DNA from 4 places in the Rhizobium sp. A37_96 genome. Region 3 is predicted to be linked to each of the others. Evidence: predicted binding sites of a transcription regulator. Region 3 holds the regulator's gene; each other region holds the start of a gene.
What was found. The regulator PhoB, encoded in region 3, activates phosphate uptake and scavenging genes when phosphate is short. The targets are predictions, from matches to a motif close to TGTCATNNANCTGTCAT.
Positions count from the first base shown of each region.

Region 1: the regulator PhoB is predicted to act here: its motif matches at 1,093-1,109, upstream of ACQZ6J_RS12515 (DUF47 domain-containing protein).
Region 2: the regulator PhoB is predicted to act here: its motif matches at 1,538-1,554, upstream of ACQZ6J_RS00180 (DapH/DapD/GlmU-related protein).
Region 4: the regulator PhoB is predicted to act here: its motif matches at 3,298-3,314, upstream of phnF (phosphonate metabolism transcriptional regulator PhnF).

Region 1 covers NZ_JBNWDS010000003.1:160,529-164,639, reverse strand. The annotation lists gene ACQZ6J_RS12520 (LLM class flavin-dependent oxidoreductase) at 1-964, shown strand, start outside; gene ACQZ6J_RS12515 (DUF47 domain-containing protein) at 1,129-1,770, shown strand; gene ACQZ6J_RS12510 (anion permease) at 1,770-2,774, shown strand; gene mntR (manganese-binding transcriptional regulator MntR) at 2,934-3,383, shown strand; gene ACQZ6J_RS12500 (diguanylate cyclase domain-containing protein) at 3,608-4,111, shown strand, end outside.
Region 2 covers NZ_JBNWDS010000001.1:31,713-35,823, reverse strand. The annotation lists gene ACQZ6J_RS00190 (NTP transferase domain-containing protein) at 1-443, shown strand, start outside; gene ACQZ6J_RS00185 (TfoX/Sxy family protein) at 447-767, shown strand; gene ACQZ6J_RS00180 (DapH/DapD/GlmU-related protein) at 867-1,499, opposite strand; gene ACQZ6J_RS00175 (NUDIX domain-containing protein) at 1,606-2,028, opposite strand; gene ACQZ6J_RS00170 (DEAD/DEAH box helicase) at 2,095-3,612, opposite strand; gene ACQZ6J_RS00165 (peptidoglycan DD-metalloendopeptidase family protein) at 3,810-4,111, opposite strand, start outside.
Region 3 covers NZ_JBNWDS010000002.1:423,099-427,209, reverse strand. The annotation lists gene ACQZ6J_RS08545 (acetylornithine transaminase) at 16-1,215, opposite strand; gene ACQZ6J_RS08540 (GcrA family cell cycle regulator) at 1,641-2,177, shown strand; gene phoB (phosphate regulon transcriptional regulator PhoB) at 2,268-2,951, opposite strand; gene phoU (phosphate signaling complex protein PhoU) at 2,982-3,695, opposite strand; gene pstB (phosphate ABC transporter ATP-binding protein PstB) at 3,747-4,111, opposite strand, start outside.
Region 4 covers NZ_JBNWDS010000002.1:49,507-53,617, forward strand. The annotation lists gene phnK (phosphonate C-P lyase system protein PhnK) at 1-108, opposite strand, end outside; gene ACQZ6J_RS06620 (alpha-D-ribose 1-methylphosphonate 5-phosphate C-P-lyase PhnJ) at 105-1,016, opposite strand; gene ACQZ6J_RS06625 (carbon-phosphorus lyase complex subunit PhnI) at 1,013-2,122, opposite strand; gene phnH (phosphonate C-P lyase system protein PhnH) at 2,126-2,752, opposite strand; gene phnG (phosphonate C-P lyase system protein PhnG) at 2,752-3,228, opposite strand; gene phnF (phosphonate metabolism transcriptional regulator PhnF) at 3,330-4,064, shown strand.

The DNA.
Region 1 (4,111 bases), on a different contig from region 3:
CCTGGAGGATCACGGCTGGAAGGGCGCGCTGATCGGCACAGGCTGGGGCCGGCCCGATACGTTCACTGTCGCCGCAGCGCTGACGGCCCGCACCACCACCTTCGAGCCGCTGATCGCAATCCGGCCGGGCTATTGGCGACCGGCGCATTTCGCGTCGGCCGCCGCCACGCTCGATCATCTGAGCGGAGGCCGCGTGCGCGTCAATATCGTATCGGGCAAGGACAACCTGGCCGCCTATGGCGACAGCGAGGGCGACCAGGCGCATCGCTATGGCCGCACCAAGGAGTTCATGCGGCTCACCCGCAAGCTCTGGACGGAAGAAAACGTAACCTTCGAGGGCGATCATTTTCGCGTCAGCGAGTCCACGGCCGCGCCGCGCATCCGGCGCAGCGGCGAGCGCCTGCACCCCAAGCTCTATTTCGGCGGCGCCTCCGACGCGGCCGAGCGCGTTTCGGCCACGGAAGCCGACGTACAGCTCTTCTGGGGCGAGCCTCTCGCCGATATCGGCGAGCGCATCAGCCGGCTCAAGGCATTGAGCAGAGACCTTGATCGCGATCTTCCGCCATTGGAATTTGGGTTGCGCATCACCACGCTCGTCCGCGAGACGAGCGAACAGGCCTGGACCGATGCCGAAGCAAAGATTGCCGAAATGGCACAGAACAACGGCGTCGGCTGGAACGATCACCGTCAATCCATCGCCGTCGGCCAGAAGCGGCTGTTCGATCTGGCCGCGCGTGGCGATGTGCTTGACGACAATCTCTATACGGCGCCGAGCAAGGTCGGCGGCGGCGGCGCGGGCACCACATGGCTGGTCGGTTCGGCCGAGGATGTCGCCCGCTCCCTGCGCAAATATCGCGATCTGGGCATCACGCATTTCGTCCTTTCGGACACGCCCTATCTCTCGGAAATCAAACGGCAGGGCGACCGATTGCTGCCGCTCCTGCGCGAACAAATCCCAGCCTGACCGAGCGGCGCTCTTCAGCATAAGCCGGTTTGCGTTCGACGACACTGACGCAGCGTGTCCACAACAAACCTCAGCGAGGCCTGAAAACAACACCGTTCCGCGCCTTTCCAAGCCGCGCGTTGTCAATTATGACAATTTCGTGACAATGGACGCATGGAGCTTTGATGTTAGGCTGGTTTCGCAAACTCATGCCGCGCGAGGATCGTTTTTTCGATCTCTTCGCGCAGCACTCGCGCACGATCGTCGGTGCTGCGGAGGCGCTGAACCAGCTGCTTTCCGGCAAGGACATCGAGGGAAAGTGCCGGCAGATCGTCGAATTCGAAAATCAGGCTGACGAGATCACGCGCGATGTGCTGCTTGCCGTGCGCAAGAGCTTCATCACGCCATTCGATCGTGGTGACATCAAGGATCTGATCATGTCCATGGATGACGCCATCGACATGATGCACAAGACCGTCAAGACCATCCGCCTGTTCGAGCAGAAGAGCTTCGATCCCCGCATGCAGCAGATGGGCGGAGTGATCGTCAAGGCGGCGCATCTCGTCGCCGAGGCGGTGCCGTTGCTGGATCGCATGGGCGCCAATGCCACCCGGCTTGCCAACATCACGGAAGAGATCGTCAAGGTCGAAGGCCATGCGGATGAATTGCACGACCAGGGCCTGAAGGAGCTTTTCCGCAACTACGGCACCTCCAACGCCATGGCCTATATCATCGGCAGCGAGATATACGGCGAACTGGAAAAGGTCGTCGACCGCTTCGAGGACGTCGCCAATGAGATCAACGGCATCGTGATCGAGAGTGTCTGATGGGGGCCTCGCTCGCCTTTCCGCTGCTGGTGGCAATCATTGCCACGGCCCTGTTCTTCGATTTCCTGAACGGGCTCCATGACGCCGCGAACTCCATCGCGACCATCGTCTCCACCCGTGTCCTGCGACCGCAATATGCGGTTCTCTGGGCCGCGTTTTTCAATTTCATCGCCTTCCTGTTCTTCGGCCTGCACGTCGCGGAAACGTTGGGGACGGGCATCATCGATCCGAATATCGTCGATGCATCCGTCATTTTCTCCGCGCTGATGGGGGCGATCGTCTGGAATATCGTCACCTGGATATTCGGCATCCCGTCGAGCTCGTCGCATGCGCTGGTCGGCGGCCTGATCGGCGCCGGCCTCGCCAAGGTCGGCGTCAGTTCCATCGTCTGGCTCGGCGTCCTCAAGACCGCCGGCGCGATCGTCATGTCTCCGCTGATCGGCTTTTTGCTTGCCCTGTTCCTGGTGCTTGCCGTGACATGGCTGTTCGTCCGGCAGACGCCCTTTGCCGTCGACCGCACATTCCGCATCATGCAGTTCTTTTCAGCCTCACTCTATTCCCTTGGGCATGGCGGCAACGACGCGCAGAAAACGATGGGGATCATCGCCATACTTCTTTATTCCCAAGGATATGGCGGCGGTTCCTTCCACGTTCCCTTGTGGGTGGTTCTTTCGTGTCAGACAGCCATGGCTTTGGGCACGCTGCTCGGCGGATGGCGGATCGTGCATACGATGGGTTCGAAAATAACGCGCCTCAACCCCATGCAGGGTTTCTGCGCCGAGACGGGCGGCGCTCTGACGCTCTTCGCCGCGACCTGGCTCGGCATACCGGTTTCGACGACCCACACGATTACGGGCGCCATCATCGGCGTCGGCGCCGCCCGGCGAGTGTCGGCCGTGCGTTGGGGTATTGCCGGCAATATCGTGATCGCCTGGGTGATCACCTTGCCCGCTGCCGCCGCTATGTCGGCATTGTGCTATTGGAGCGTCCGGCTTTTCTCGTAAACGGCGGTCGCGTCGTAGCCTTGGACATGAAACCCAGAGTTTCCGTCCCTGATTAGCGGTGTCTATACCCCCAATTAGGGTTTCATTGCGCTTGCGATTTATTTATAGGCAAGGCTAAATATCTTCACCACTTTCTGAACCTTGCGAAGGTGAGCCGCCTTGACGAAATTGCCTCTTACCCCGGAAAGCCGACTTGCTTCGACGGAAGTCGAGTCGCATGCCGAGGCCTTTCAGAAAAGCCGTGACGACAGACGCACGGAATTGATGGAAGACTACGTCGAGCTCATTGCCGATCTGATAGAACACGCCGGCGAAGCACGCCAGACGGACATCGCGCAGAGGCTGGGAGTAACACAGCCGACGGTCGCCAAGATGCTCAAGCGTCTGGCGGAGGAAAATCTGATCACGCAGCGCCCGTATCGCGGCGTCTTCCTGACGGAAGAAGGTCAGCGCCTGGCAATCGCAACGCGCCGCCGCCATGAGGTCGTGGAAGCTGTCCTGTGCCGTCTCGGCGTTGATCCCGATACCGCAAGGAATGATGCCGAGGGCATCGAACACCATGTCAGTGAGAAAACCCTCGAAGCGTTTGAGCGCTTTCTGAGAACATAATAGCCGTGTTTACCGCAAGGAGTCGGGTGGTCAATTGTACCGATCGAGCCATTTTGGGCACAGTTTCGACAAGAATGAACTGAAAACAGGATGCCGTTGGCTGATCGGCTTGACCGGGCGCCAAATATCAACGCAAGCTTTACAAATGTTCGCTAAGCAGAATCCAGCGAACAGCCGGCTTTGTGCTTCGAAGACTGATTTTTCGGCCGGCGCAGGGAATTGGAATGAACGCCCAGGATTTTAGCAGCACAGTGTTCGATCTCGCGCCTGTCGCCATGTGGCTGGAGGATTTCAGCGGCGTCAGGGAGCAATTCGACCTCTGGCGGGCTGAGGGGGTAACCGACCTGCGCGCCTTCCTGCTCGCCGATGCGCAGCGCGTCGCGGCCTGTTCACGAAAGATCAAGGTCCTTGCCGTCAATGCCAGGACACTGGAGTTGTTCGAAGCGCCGTCCTTCGAGACGCTCATAGGAAGCCTTCACCAGATCTTCCGGGACGAGATGCTTCAAAGCCATGTGAACGAGCTTGTCGCGCTCTGGGAGGGCAAGACCGAATTTTCGAGCACGGCCATCAACTATTCCCTTGGCGGCAAGAGGCTCGATATCCAGCTTCGCGGCGTCATTCTCCCCGGGCACGAAGAGTCCTGGGACAGGTTGCTGCTGACCACCGAAGACGTGACAGCGCGCGAGGAAGCAAGGCGCCAGGAAGAGCGGCAACGCCGCTATGCCGAG
Region 2 (4,111 bases), on a different contig from region 3:
ACCGCCGCGACGATATCGAAGATGCGTTGCGTGGTCTTGCGCTCGAGCGGGTCTTCAATCCGGATTATGCCTCGGGCATGGCGAGTTCACTAGTTGCGGGCGTCGGCACGCAGGCGGCACAAAAAGCCGATGGCGTTCTTGTCATGCTTGCCGATATGCCCGGCGTTACCGGCGATGATCTGAAAGCCCTAACGGCCTCCTTCCGCGAGGCGAACGGACAGGCGATCGTGCGGGCGGTCTCCGGCGGCAAACGCGGCAATCCCGTTATCCTGCCGAGATCCGTTCTGAATGCGGTGATGCGGCTGGAGGGCGATGTGGGCGCCCGGCATATCATCGAAACATCGGGGCTTCCGGTCATCGACGTCGAGCTCGGAGAGGCGGCGCATCTGGATGTCGACACGCCCGAGGCCGTCGTCGCGGCCGGCGGCGTCCTGAAAGGGTAGGGAATGGACAATATCGATATCGAGGAGATGTTCCGGTCTCTTGGGCCGGTCACCATCAAACGCATGTTCGGCGGCAAGGGCATCTACCATATGGGGCGGATCCTGGCGCTTGAGGTGGACGACGAGATTCTCCTGAAGGCGGACGATGCCAGCGCGTCCGAATTCGAGGCCGCCGGCGCGCGGCGCTGGGCTTATGAAGGCAAGAAGGGCAAGGCCATCAACATGCCCTATTGGTCGATACCCGACGATGCGTTCGACGATCCGGACGTAATGGCGCGCTGGGTGGGGCTTGCCTATGAGGCAGCGCTGCGCGCGGAAAAATAACAAGATTCGCGCAAAAATGCCGAACTCGGTAGCCGCGCAGCCAACCGAGCCGGTAGCATTTACTGTGATTTGGCTGCGGAAGCGGTCACGCGGCGGAGACTACGCCCAGCGTTCACAAAAGGCCTCTATGTCGCTTGATTGAAAGTCCGCAAGCCGTCCCATGATGGTTTCGAACGGCCAATCCCACCAGGCGATAGAGGCAAGCTTCTCCGCGATGGTTCGTGTAAACCGCTCGCGAATGAATTTGGCGGGAACGCCGCCGACGACGGTATATGGCTCGACGTCTTTGGTGACCACCGCTCCCGCCGCGAGAACGGCACCGTCTCCCACGGTGACACCCGGCAGCACAATGACGCCGTGGCCGATCCAAACATCGTTGCCAATGATGGCGCGATCCTGCTTGCGCTGATCAAAAAAGGAAACGTCGCGTACGGCTTCTGCAGAGTAATATTCCGGGCAATAGGTAAAGCGGTGCATGGACGGGCGGTCCATCGGGTGATTGGGAGCCCCGATCCTCACCTCTGCTGCAATGGCGCAGAACTTTCCAATCGTTGCATCGCCGACGATGCAGCGAGGCCCCAGGTAGGAATAGTCCCCGAGTTCAACCGTGTGCAGAGATGTGTCCGCCAGGATCTCGCAACATTTGCCGATGTGCGAATCTCTTATGCTCGCCGTTTGATGGATTACGGTTTCGGCGATCTTGGGGCGGGTGGGTTGTGCGGTCGAGTGCATTGATGGCCTCCGGATTTCCGCCTGCCTAACCGGAGACGATGAAGGACATGTGACGCAGATCGTGCAGGTGCATCGCGCATCTGAAAGATGGCGGCAAGCCCGGGCGTCAGCGGAAGTCTTCCTCGCTCAGATGCGCGATGGTTGCCTTGGCGAATTCAGAAAGCTGGGGCGGCAGCTCGTCACGGCCGAACCAGCCGAAATCGGAGAGCTTGTCGGGCTCCATCAGGCGAGGCTCGCCCGAAAAATTCCTGCAGACGTAGATAAGAGAGATCCAGTGCTGGCGGTCGGCATCTACGATGACCTCCTCGGTGCAGAGGTAATCGATCCTGCCAATGGAAAGACCGCTTTCCTCTTCCGCCTCGCGGATAGCGGCCTTGGCGGCAGGCTCCATATGATCGACCTTGCCGCCGACGATGCTCCAGAAGCCGGCTTCCGGCGCCTTGAGGCGCCGATAGAGCAACAGCTTGCCGTCCCGCACTATTGCGAGACCAGTTCCCAATCCCGGGAAATCGATGCCAGGCTTGCCCATGCCATGATTCCGAATTTTGCCGCGACTTCCGGCGCAGGGGTTCGGATCGGCGGCAGGTGCGGTTTATCAGCCCTTGGCGTTCGCCACGATGAGCATGAAAGCGGGGATGTCGTCACCGAAACCAACCGGCGTCGGACCGTCATCCTGATCGCGATAACGGTTGCGACGCTCGCGATGATCGTCGTTGGCAGCTGGGAAGGGCCGATGGTTGTTGCGAGAACCGTTATGGGACTTGTTGTTGTTCTCAGACTTGCGCTCGTTCTTCACGCTTTCGGCCTTTGCTGGTGCTGCTTCGATCGCCACGACGCCATTATCCTCGACGTCGATATCAGTTTTATGACTCGGGGCGCTGCGGCCTCCGCGGCTGCGATCGCGATCGCGGCCCTTGCTCTTGGGATCACGGCGGCGGGAGGAGCGATTGTCGTCTCCGCTTTCGTCCGCCGGCGGCAATGCCGACAGGTCGCCGTTCAGCCACTGGACGTCCTCGCCGATCAACTTCTCGATCGCGTCTACATGCTTGGTATCGCGCTTCGTGACGATCGTGAAGGCGGCGCCGGAGCGACCGGCGCGACCGGTGCGGCCAATGCGATGGACGTAATCTTCCGAATGGATCGGAACATCGAAATTGAAGACGTGGCCGACATCGGGAAGATCGAGACCGCGTGCCGCGACGTCGGATGCGACGAGAAGCTGGATCTGGCCGTCACGGAAGTTCTGCAGCATGGTCGTGCGCGAGCGCTGATCCATGTCGCCGTGCAATGCGCCGACCGAGAAGCCGTGGCGCTCGAGCGAACGGAAGAGATCAGCCACATCCTTCTTGCGATTGCAGAAGATGATCGCGTTCTTGAGATCCGTCTGGGCGCGGATGAGATCGCGCAACGTGGCGCGCTTCTCGTAATCCTTGCCATGCGAGGCAACGAAGCGCTGCGTCACGGTCTTGGCCGTCGATGCGGGCTTGGCGACTTCGATGCGCTCCGGATTTTGCAGGAACCGGTCGGCCAGCTTCTGGATTTCAGCCGGCATCGTCGCCGAGAAGAACAGCGTCTGGCGCGTGAAGGGAATGAGCTTGGCGATGCGCTCGATATCCGGGATGAAGCCCATATCGAGCATGCGGTCCGCCTCGTCGATGACCAAGATCTCGACGCCGCTCATCAGAAGCTTGCCGCGTTCGAAATGGTCCAACAGGCGTCCAGGCGTGCAGATCAGCACATCGGCGCCACGCTCAAGCTTGCGATCCTGCTCTTCGAAGGAAACGCCGCCGATCAGCAAGGCGATGTTCAGGCGATGATTCTTGCCATACTTCTCGAAGTTTTCGGCGACCTGCGCCGCCAGTTCGCGCGTCGGCTCCAGGATCAGCGTGCGCGGCATGCGCGCTCGTGCGCGGCCTTTTTCAAGCAGCGTCAGCATCGGCAGCACGAAGGAGGCGGTCTTGCCGGTTCCGGTCTGGGCGATGCCGCAGATGTCGCGGCGCTGAAGCGCAAACGGGATGGCACCGGCCTGGATCGGAGTCGGTGTGGTGTAACCCGCGTCAGTAACCGCGGAAAGGACTTTTTGGCTCAGGCCAAGGTCAGCAAATGTTGTCAAAGGGAAATCTAGTTCCGTCTTGGTTCAGTCGAACACCATGAGTCGACATGCAGGAGCGTGCCGTAATGCTGGGCGACATAGAACCAAATACCCGGGAAGTCAAGGAAAGCAGGCGCTTCAACCGACCTGAAGTTCATTCATGACACAATTTTCGGATTAGTGCCAACTTTGTTGCGCGTTTGTCACAATTCCGGCAGCTAAATTGCGCCCAATCCGCTGATGTAACTTGCGAGTTTCGTGCCGGCATTGATGAAATACATCGGATCGACGGGATGCCCATTCTCGCGTACTTCATAGTGCAGATGGGTCCCGGTCGAGCGCCCGGTGCTGCCGGCAAGACCCACGACATCGCCTGCGCCGACCTTGTCGCCGATCTTGACGAGCACCTGTTCCATATGGCCATAGCGCGTCGAGATGCCATCGCCGTGGTCGATCTCCACCATGTTGCCGTAGCCGCCGGTCCAGCCGGCTGCCGTTATCCTGCCGGGCGCCGTGGCCT
Region 3 (4,111 bases):
CAGCGGGCGCTGAGTTCAAGCCGATTTCTTGACGCGAACGGCGCGCGCGCGCTCTGCGGCGCGCTCGATGCGGGCGAGGCCTTCGCGTGCCTCCTCGGCGGTCACGATCAGCGGCGGAAGCAGACGAATGACGTTGTCGCCGGCCGGAACACCAAGCAGATGTTCGGTGCGGATCGCCTGCAGCAGGTCCGCCTGCGGGATGGCGGCCTTGATGCCGAGCATGAGACCTTCGCCGCGAATATCCTCGATGATATCCGGGAAACGATCCTTGAGCGAGGCAAGGCCCTGGCGGAAGATCAAGGCGACATCGCGCACATGCTCAAGGAAGCCATCGGCCAGCACGATATCGAGCACCGCATTGCCGACCGCCATGGCAAGCGGATTGCCGCCATAGGTCGATCCGTGCGTGCCGGCCTTCATGCCCGAGGCGGCTTCCGCCGTCGCAAGGCAGGCGCCGAGCGGGAAACCACCGCCGATACCCTTGGCGACGGCCATGATATCCGGCTTGATACCGGCCCATTCATAGGCAAAGAGCTTGCCGGTGCGGCCAACGCCGGACTGGACTTCGTCGAGAACCAGCAGCAGGCCGTGCTCGTCGCAGATCTGGCGGAGACCGCGCATGAATTCGTTCGTCGCCGGGCGGATGCCGCCCTCGCCCTGCACCGGCTCGACCAGGATCGCGGCCGTCGCATCGGTGATGGCCGCGCGCACGGCGTCAAGGTCGCCGAAAGGCACCGGATCGAAGCCCGGAGCCTTCGGGCCGAAACCTTCGATGTATTTTTCCTGGCCACCGGCGGCGACCGTCGCGATGGTACGGCCGTGGAAGGCTCCCTCGAAGGTGATGATATGGAACTTTTCGGGATGCCCCTTGGCGAAGTGATAGCGCCGCGCCGTCTTGATGGCGCATTCCAGCGCCTCGGCGCCGGAGTTGGTGAAGAACACCTTGTCGGCGAACGTGGCTTCCGTCAGGCGCTTCGACAGCTTCTCCTGGCCGGGCACTTCATAGAGGTTGGAGAGATGCCAGACCTTGTCGGCCTGCGCCTTCAATTCCGCGACGAGATGGGGGTGCGCATGACCGAGCGAATTGACCGCCACGCCAGCCGCGAAATCGAGATAGCGTTCGCCATTTTCGGTCACCAGCCAGACGCCCTCGCCTCGCTCGAACCGCAGCGGAGCACGCATGTAGGTATCATAAAGCGGCGCGGTCTCTGCCATGGCCATTTCTCCTCGATCACAACTTTAAGGACCAATCGCTTCCGTTTGATGAAACGGACCCGAAAAAATCAAAAATGCCGCCTTGCGGCGGCTTGCGCACTATTGATGTTTTGCACCGCGATGTCAACAAAACTGGCGGTTTAGCAGGTGCGAGAAAGCGCTGCCGGCCAAAAGAGATGGGTTCTGCAGCGCCTATTGCAGAAATGCCACGCCCGGACAGCAAGTTGGGGAAAACCTCGAAATCGATTCCACAAGATTCCCGCGACTCTTGTCACGGAGTCAGCCTCACACTAGGTTAAAAACCAATTGCTAGACTGCATGCGGCGGAACTAGTCACCACAATTTTAGAGCGTTTCGCGTCTCGTTCCCATGCGAGGCAATGGTGAGGGATTCTGCCATCGGAAACGCGGCAGCGGAGACAGGGCATGAATTGGACAGACGAACGCGTCGAGAAGCTGAAAAAGCTATGGTCCGAAGGTTTGAGCGCCAGCCAGATCGCGGCGCAGCTTGGTGGCGTAAGCCGTAATGCCGTCATCGGCAAGGTGCACCGCCTGAACCTCCCCGGCCGAGCGAAGGCTGGCGGCACGGCGACCGCTGCCCGCACGCCGAAACGCAACGCCACGGCACCTCGCCCTGCCAGCTTCGGCTCGCGCGTTGCGACGCGCACGGTGGTTGCCCGGCAGCAGGGCGCGACCATGCTGAAGGAAGAGATCGACGTCGATACGGTCAATGAAATCCAATATCGTCCGGCTTCCAACGTCGTCGTCCCGATCTCCCGTCGCCTCGGCCTGACGGAGCTGACGGAGCGCACCTGCAAGTGGCCGGTCGGCGATCCGCTGAAGGACGATTTCCACTTCTGCGGCAACGAGAGCCCGGATGCATCGCCCTATTGCGGCTATCATCAGCGCCTGGCCTACCAGCCCGTGCACGAACGGCGCCGGCCGGCTCAACCACGCGGCTGAGATCTATCATCGCCGAGACAAAAGAAACGGGCCCTTGAGGCCCGTTTTCTGTTTCCGCCGCTATGTCGATGCCTGAGCGGGCCTTGCCGCTCAGGCCTCCATGGAATAGCCCGCGCCGCGAACGGTGCGGATGACATCCTGCATATTGGAGAAGTTGAGCGCCTTGCGCAGGCGGCCGACATGGACGTCGACGGTGCGTTCGTCGACATAGATATCGTGCCCCCATACGCCGTCCAGCAGCTGCGAGCGCGAGAAGACGCGGCCCGGCGAGGACATCAGGAATTCCAGCAGGCGGAATTCCGTCGGCCCCAACCGCACTTCGCGGCTCTTGCGGTGGACGCGATGGGTTTCGCGGTCCAGCTCGATATCGCCGCAACGCAGCACCGTGGAGAGCACCTCCGGACGGGCGCGCCGCAGCATCGCCTTGACGCGGGCCATCAGCTCCGGCGTCGAAAACGGCTTGACGACATAATCGTCCGCGCCGGTGGAAAGGCCGCGCACGCGCTCGCTTTCCTCGCCGCGGGCGGTGAGCATGATGATCGGCAGGCGCTCCGTCTCCGGCCGCATGCGCAGCCGGCGGCAGAGCTCGATGCCGGACACGCCGGGGAGCATCCAGTCGAGGATCAGAAGATCGGGGATGCGCTCCTGGAGACGCAGCTCGGCCTCATCGCCTCTGAGGATGGTGTCGACCTCGAAGCCTTCGGCCTCGAGATTGTAGCGCAGCAGAACGCTCAGCGCTTCCTCGTCTTCTACAACAGCAACTCTCGGAACCATGCGCCTGTGGTCTCCTTTTTCGCTTCCAGATTATTCCGTCACCGCGCCGACGGTATTGGCGGTATCGTCCTTCGGGCGCTCGCCTTCGGGCTGGGCACCGGTCGCCATGTAGTAGATCGTCTCGGCGATGTTGGTGGCATGGTCGCCGATGCGCTCGATGTTCTTCGCGCAGAAGAGAAGATGCGTGCAGGTGGTGATGTTGCGCGGATCTTCCATCATGTAGGTCAGCATCTCGCGGAAGAGCGAGGTGTACATGGCGTCGATTTCCTCGTCCCGCTCGCGGATCGAGACGGCCTTGTCGGGCGAACGGGTCGCATAGACGTCTAGAACTTCCTTCAGCTGGCTCAGCGCCAGTTCGGAGAGATGCTCGATGCCGCGGGCGAGACGACGCGGAACGCCGGTGCCCTGCACGGCGATGACGCGCTTGGCGGTGTTCTTGCCAAGGTCGCCGACGCGCTCCAGATCGGAGGCGATGCGGATCGAACCCATGATCTCGCGCAGGTCGGCGGCCATCGGCTGACGGCGAGCGATGGTGACGATCGCCTTGTCGCCGATTTCGCGCTCCGCATGGTCGAGAACGACGTCGTCCGAGATGACCTTCTGGGCAAGAGCGGCGTCGCTGTTGACCAGTGCGCGGACGCTGTCGCTGACCATCTGCTCGGCCAGGCCGCCCATTTCGGCAATGCGGCGCGTCAGGAACTTCAGGTCTTCGTCATAGGCAGAGAGAATGTGAGTGGAGACCATTTTTCTATCCTCAAGGTGAACTGTGTGAAAGGAGCCGCGCGCGCAGCATCATCAACCAAAACGGCCCATGATGTAATCCTGCGTGCGGTAATCGTCGGGATTGGTGAACATCTTATCGGTATCGTTCTCCTCAACCAGATGGCCGAGATGGAACATTGCGGTGCGTTGCGAAACGCGGGCTGCCTGCTGCATGGAATGCGTCACGATGACGATCGTGAAATTTTCCCGCAGCTCATGAATGAGATCCTCGACCTTTGCGGTTGCGATCGGATCGAGCGCGGAACACGGCTCGTCCATCAGGATGACCTCCGGGCTGACGGCAACGGCGCGGGCGATGCACAGGCGCTGCTGCTGCCCGCCCGAAAGGCTCGTGCCGGCGTCGTAGAGCCTGTCCTTGACCTCGCCCCACAGACCCG
Region 4 (4,111 bases), 370 kb from region 3:
GGCGAGGACTTCGCCGGGCCAGAGCTCGAAGGATACGTCGCGGCAACCGATGCGGCTGCCGTAGAACTTCGAGATGTCCTTGACCTTGAGAAGGGGTGAATCACTCATTCGGCAGCCTCCTTGCCACCAGGCAGTCCATCGGATGCGAGCCCATCTGACGCCAGCATGTGGCCGGCATGGCCGTGGGCACGACGGTCTTCGCAGAAATCGGTATCGGAGCAGACGAACATGCGCCCGCCCTTGTCGTCGAGGATCACCTCGTCGAGATAGACCTGCTCGGCGCCGCAGAGCGCGCAGGGCTTGTCGAAGCGCTGCACCTCGAACGGATGGTCTTCGAAATCCAGGCTGACGACTTCGGTATAGGGCGGCACGGCATAGATGCGCTTTTCACGTCCGGCGCCGAACAGCTGCAGCGCGTCGGACAGATGCATTTTCGGATTGTCGAACTTCGGCGTCGGCGACGGGTCCATGACATAGCGGCCCGCGACCTTGACCGGATAGGCGTAGGTCGTGGCGATGCGGCCGTTGCGGGCGATATCCTCGTAGAGCTTCACATGCATCAGGCCGTATTCCTCGAGCGCATGCATCTTGCGCGTCTCGGTTTCGCGCGGCTCCAGGAAACGCAGCGGTTCCGGGATCGGCACCTGGTAGACCAGCACCTGGTTGGGGCCGAGCTTGGCCTCGGGGATGCGGTGGCGCGTCTGGATGATGGTCGCCTCGTCGGTGCGCGTGGTGACGGCGACATTGGCGACCTTCTGGAAGAAGGCGCGGATGGAAACGGCATTGGTGGTGTCGTCGGCTCCCTGGTCGATCACCTTCAGCACGTCGTTCGGCCCGATGATGGCCGCCGTCAGCTGCACGCCGCCGGTGCCCCAGCCGTAAGGCATCGGCATTTCGCGGGAGGCGAAGGGCACTTGATAGCCGGGTATGGAGATCGCCTTCAGGATGGCGCGGCGAATCATCCGCTTGGTCTGCTCGTCGAGATAGGCGAAGTTGTAGGTGGCGAGTTCGGTCATTCGGCTGCCTCCGTCAGGGGATCCATGCCGCTATCGCGAGCGGCCTCGAAATCGCGGCGCATACGCCGCACCAGGTCGAGCTCGGCCTGGAAGTCGACATAGTGCGGCAGCTTCAGATGTTCGACGAAGCCGGTCGCCTGCACGTTGTCGGAGTGGGAGATGACGAATTCCTCGTCCTGCGCCGGCGCCGTGATGTCTTCGCCAAGCTCTTCGGCGCGCAGCGCCCGATCGACCAGCGACATGGCCATGGCCTTGCGCTCGCTCTGGCCGAAGACCAGGCCGTAGCCGCGGGTAAACTGCGGCGGCGCCTTGGCCGAGCCGGCGAACTGGTTGACCATCTGGCATTCGGTCACCTGGATGCGGCCGAGCGAGACGGCAAAGCCGAGTTCCGGCACATCGAATTCCACCTCGACTTCGCCGATGCGGATTTCGCCGGTGAAGGGATGGTTGCGGCCGTAGCCGCGCTGGGTGGAATAGCCGAGCGCCAGCAGGAAGCCTTCATCGCCTCGGGCAAGGGCCTGCAGGCGAAGATCGCGGGTCATCGGGAATTCCATCGGCTCGCGCGTCAGGTCGCCGATCTCATGATCGATCGGCATGGTGCCGTCGCCTTCGATCAGGCCTTCCTGCGCGAGGATTTCGGAAACGCGCATGACGCGACCCTCTTCCGCCGGCCGCTGCATCGGTTCGTCCACCGCCTCGTCGGTCAAGAGGCTCGGGTCGAGCAGACGATGCGTATAGTCGAAGGTCGGGCCCAGAAGCTGGCCGCCCGGCAGGTCCTTGTAGGTGGCGGAGATACGGCGCTCGATTTTCATCGCTGCGGTGTCGAGCGGCTGGGAATAGCCGAAGCGCGGCAGCGTCGTGCGGTAGGCGCGCAGCAGGAAGATCGCCTCGATCATGTCGCCGCGCGCCTGGCGGACGGCAAGCGCCGCCAGGGTGCGGTCATAAAGCGAGGCTTCGGCCATGACGCGATCGACGCCGAGCGCGAGTTGCTCGACGATCTGGTCGATGCCGAGCGCCGGCAGCGAACGGTCGCCGCGGCGACGGTCGGCCAGCAGCCGGTGAGCATTGGCGATGGCGGCTTCGCCACCCTTTACGGCAACATACATATGTCACATCTCCGTCGCGATGATCTTGGTGGTGCGCGGCAGGCAAAGGAATTGCCGGCCGGCCGTCAGGATGAGATCGACGCCGCGCGGGAAGAGCGCGCGATTGTCGTTCCAGATGCGCAGGAATGCGTCGGGCAGTCCGGCCGGGGCGATCATGGTCAGATCCTTGATGCCGGGGCCGGAAAGCGCCAGCTGCTTGCCGCCCTCCAGGCTTTCGATCTCCAGCACGATGGTCGTCGAGCGATCGGGGTATTCCTGCGTGCCCACGCCGAACTGGCTGAAGGAGGAAAGCGCCATGCCGGCCTCGACGAAGGCGAAATGCGCCTCCAGCCGTTCGGAGACGATGGGTGCTCCCGTGTGGAAGGCCAGCCATTCCGGCAATGTCGATCTTCCCAGGCTGTTGGAAAGCCAGACCGGCGTGTCGTGATCGCAAAGCGTCAGGCCGATGGCGCCGGCGGCAATGCCGAGCGGCGCCGGCGGCGCGATGTCGGTCGTGACGGTTTGCAGGGTTCCCGGACGCGCCATGGCGTCCATCGTCATCTTGAAGACGCTCTGTGCGTCGAAGACCGGGTCGCTGAAGCCGCCGGTCAAGGCCTCGTTGCCGAAGGTGGGGGTGTTGAAAAGGCTCATCAATCTTCTCCGCGAACCATGGTGAAGAAATCGACGCGGGTCGCGGCCGTCTCTTCGGCGCGCTTGCGATCGTAGTCTGCGATGCGCTGGGTGACCGGCTGCAGGAGCGCCTTCTCGACAAAATCCCTTGTGGCCGATTGCTGCCAGAGGGCGTCGAAGATCGCCGAGAGCCGGGCTTTTTCCCGATCGGTCCCAAGCGCGTGCGAATGGCCTATGGCGCCGGATGCCAGCCGTATGGTGGCGCGCGTCACGGTGACTTCGCCGAGGTTGAAGGGGGAGCCGCCGCCGCCGATGCGGCCGCGCACCATGACAAGCCCGGTTTCTGGCCCGCGAACCGGCTGGGCTGCCGGCTTGCTCGGCAGGGCTTCCCATGCCGCCTCTAGCTCGTCGCGCTCCGCCTGCGCCAGAAGATCGGCGACGCGCTTGCGTTCCCTACGCTCCTGTGCGGCCGCTTCCTGCCTTTGTGCTGAATTCATCGCGCTTTCCTCTAAATGTCTATTGATATAGACAACCATACAAGATAGTTTTATATTTATTAGTGAGTCGTGACAAGCGTGTGACAGGGCGAGTGGGCGAGATGGCAGGACAGAAGATACAGAGGCAGACGGGCGTGGCGCTCTGGCGGCAGATCGCCGACCGGATCCGCACATCCATCAACCACGGAGATTTCGACGAGACGGGCATGGTGCCGCCGGAAACGACGCTGGCGCTGCAATTCGGGGTCAACCGGCACACGATCAGAAGCGCGCTCGCTGCGCTGGCGCAGGAAGGGATCGTCAGGGCCGTGCAGGGGCGAGGAACGCTGATCGAGCGCAAGGAGCGCCTGAGTTTCCCGATTTCGAAGCGGACACGCTTCTCGCAGGGCATTGGCGATCAGGTGCGCGAGACCCGCAGCGTCCTGCTTGCGACCAGCGAGGAAGCCGCGAGCACGGAATTGGCCCGGCAGCTCAAGATCAGGGCCGGCACGCCGCTGGTACGCCTGGAAACGCTCGGCCAGGCGGATCATCGCCCTGTGTCGCGCGCCACGAGCTGGTTTCCGGCCGACCGCTTCGGGAAGATCGCCGAAATCTACCAGGCAACCGGATCGATCACCAAGGCATTCAAGGAGCTTGGCGTGCCGGACTACGTGCGCGTCGTCACCGAGATCACCGCGACCCATGCCGACGAGAGCGATCTGGCCGATCTGCAATTATCGCCGGGCGCCATCGTATTGGTTGCCCAGGCGCTCAACGCGGATCTCGACGACGTGCCGGTGCAATATTCGATTTCACGCTTCGCCGCCGACAGGGTGCGTTTCACCGTCGAGAATTGAGGATATAGCTGCCCCTCATCCGGCCTATCGGCCACCTTCTCCCCGTC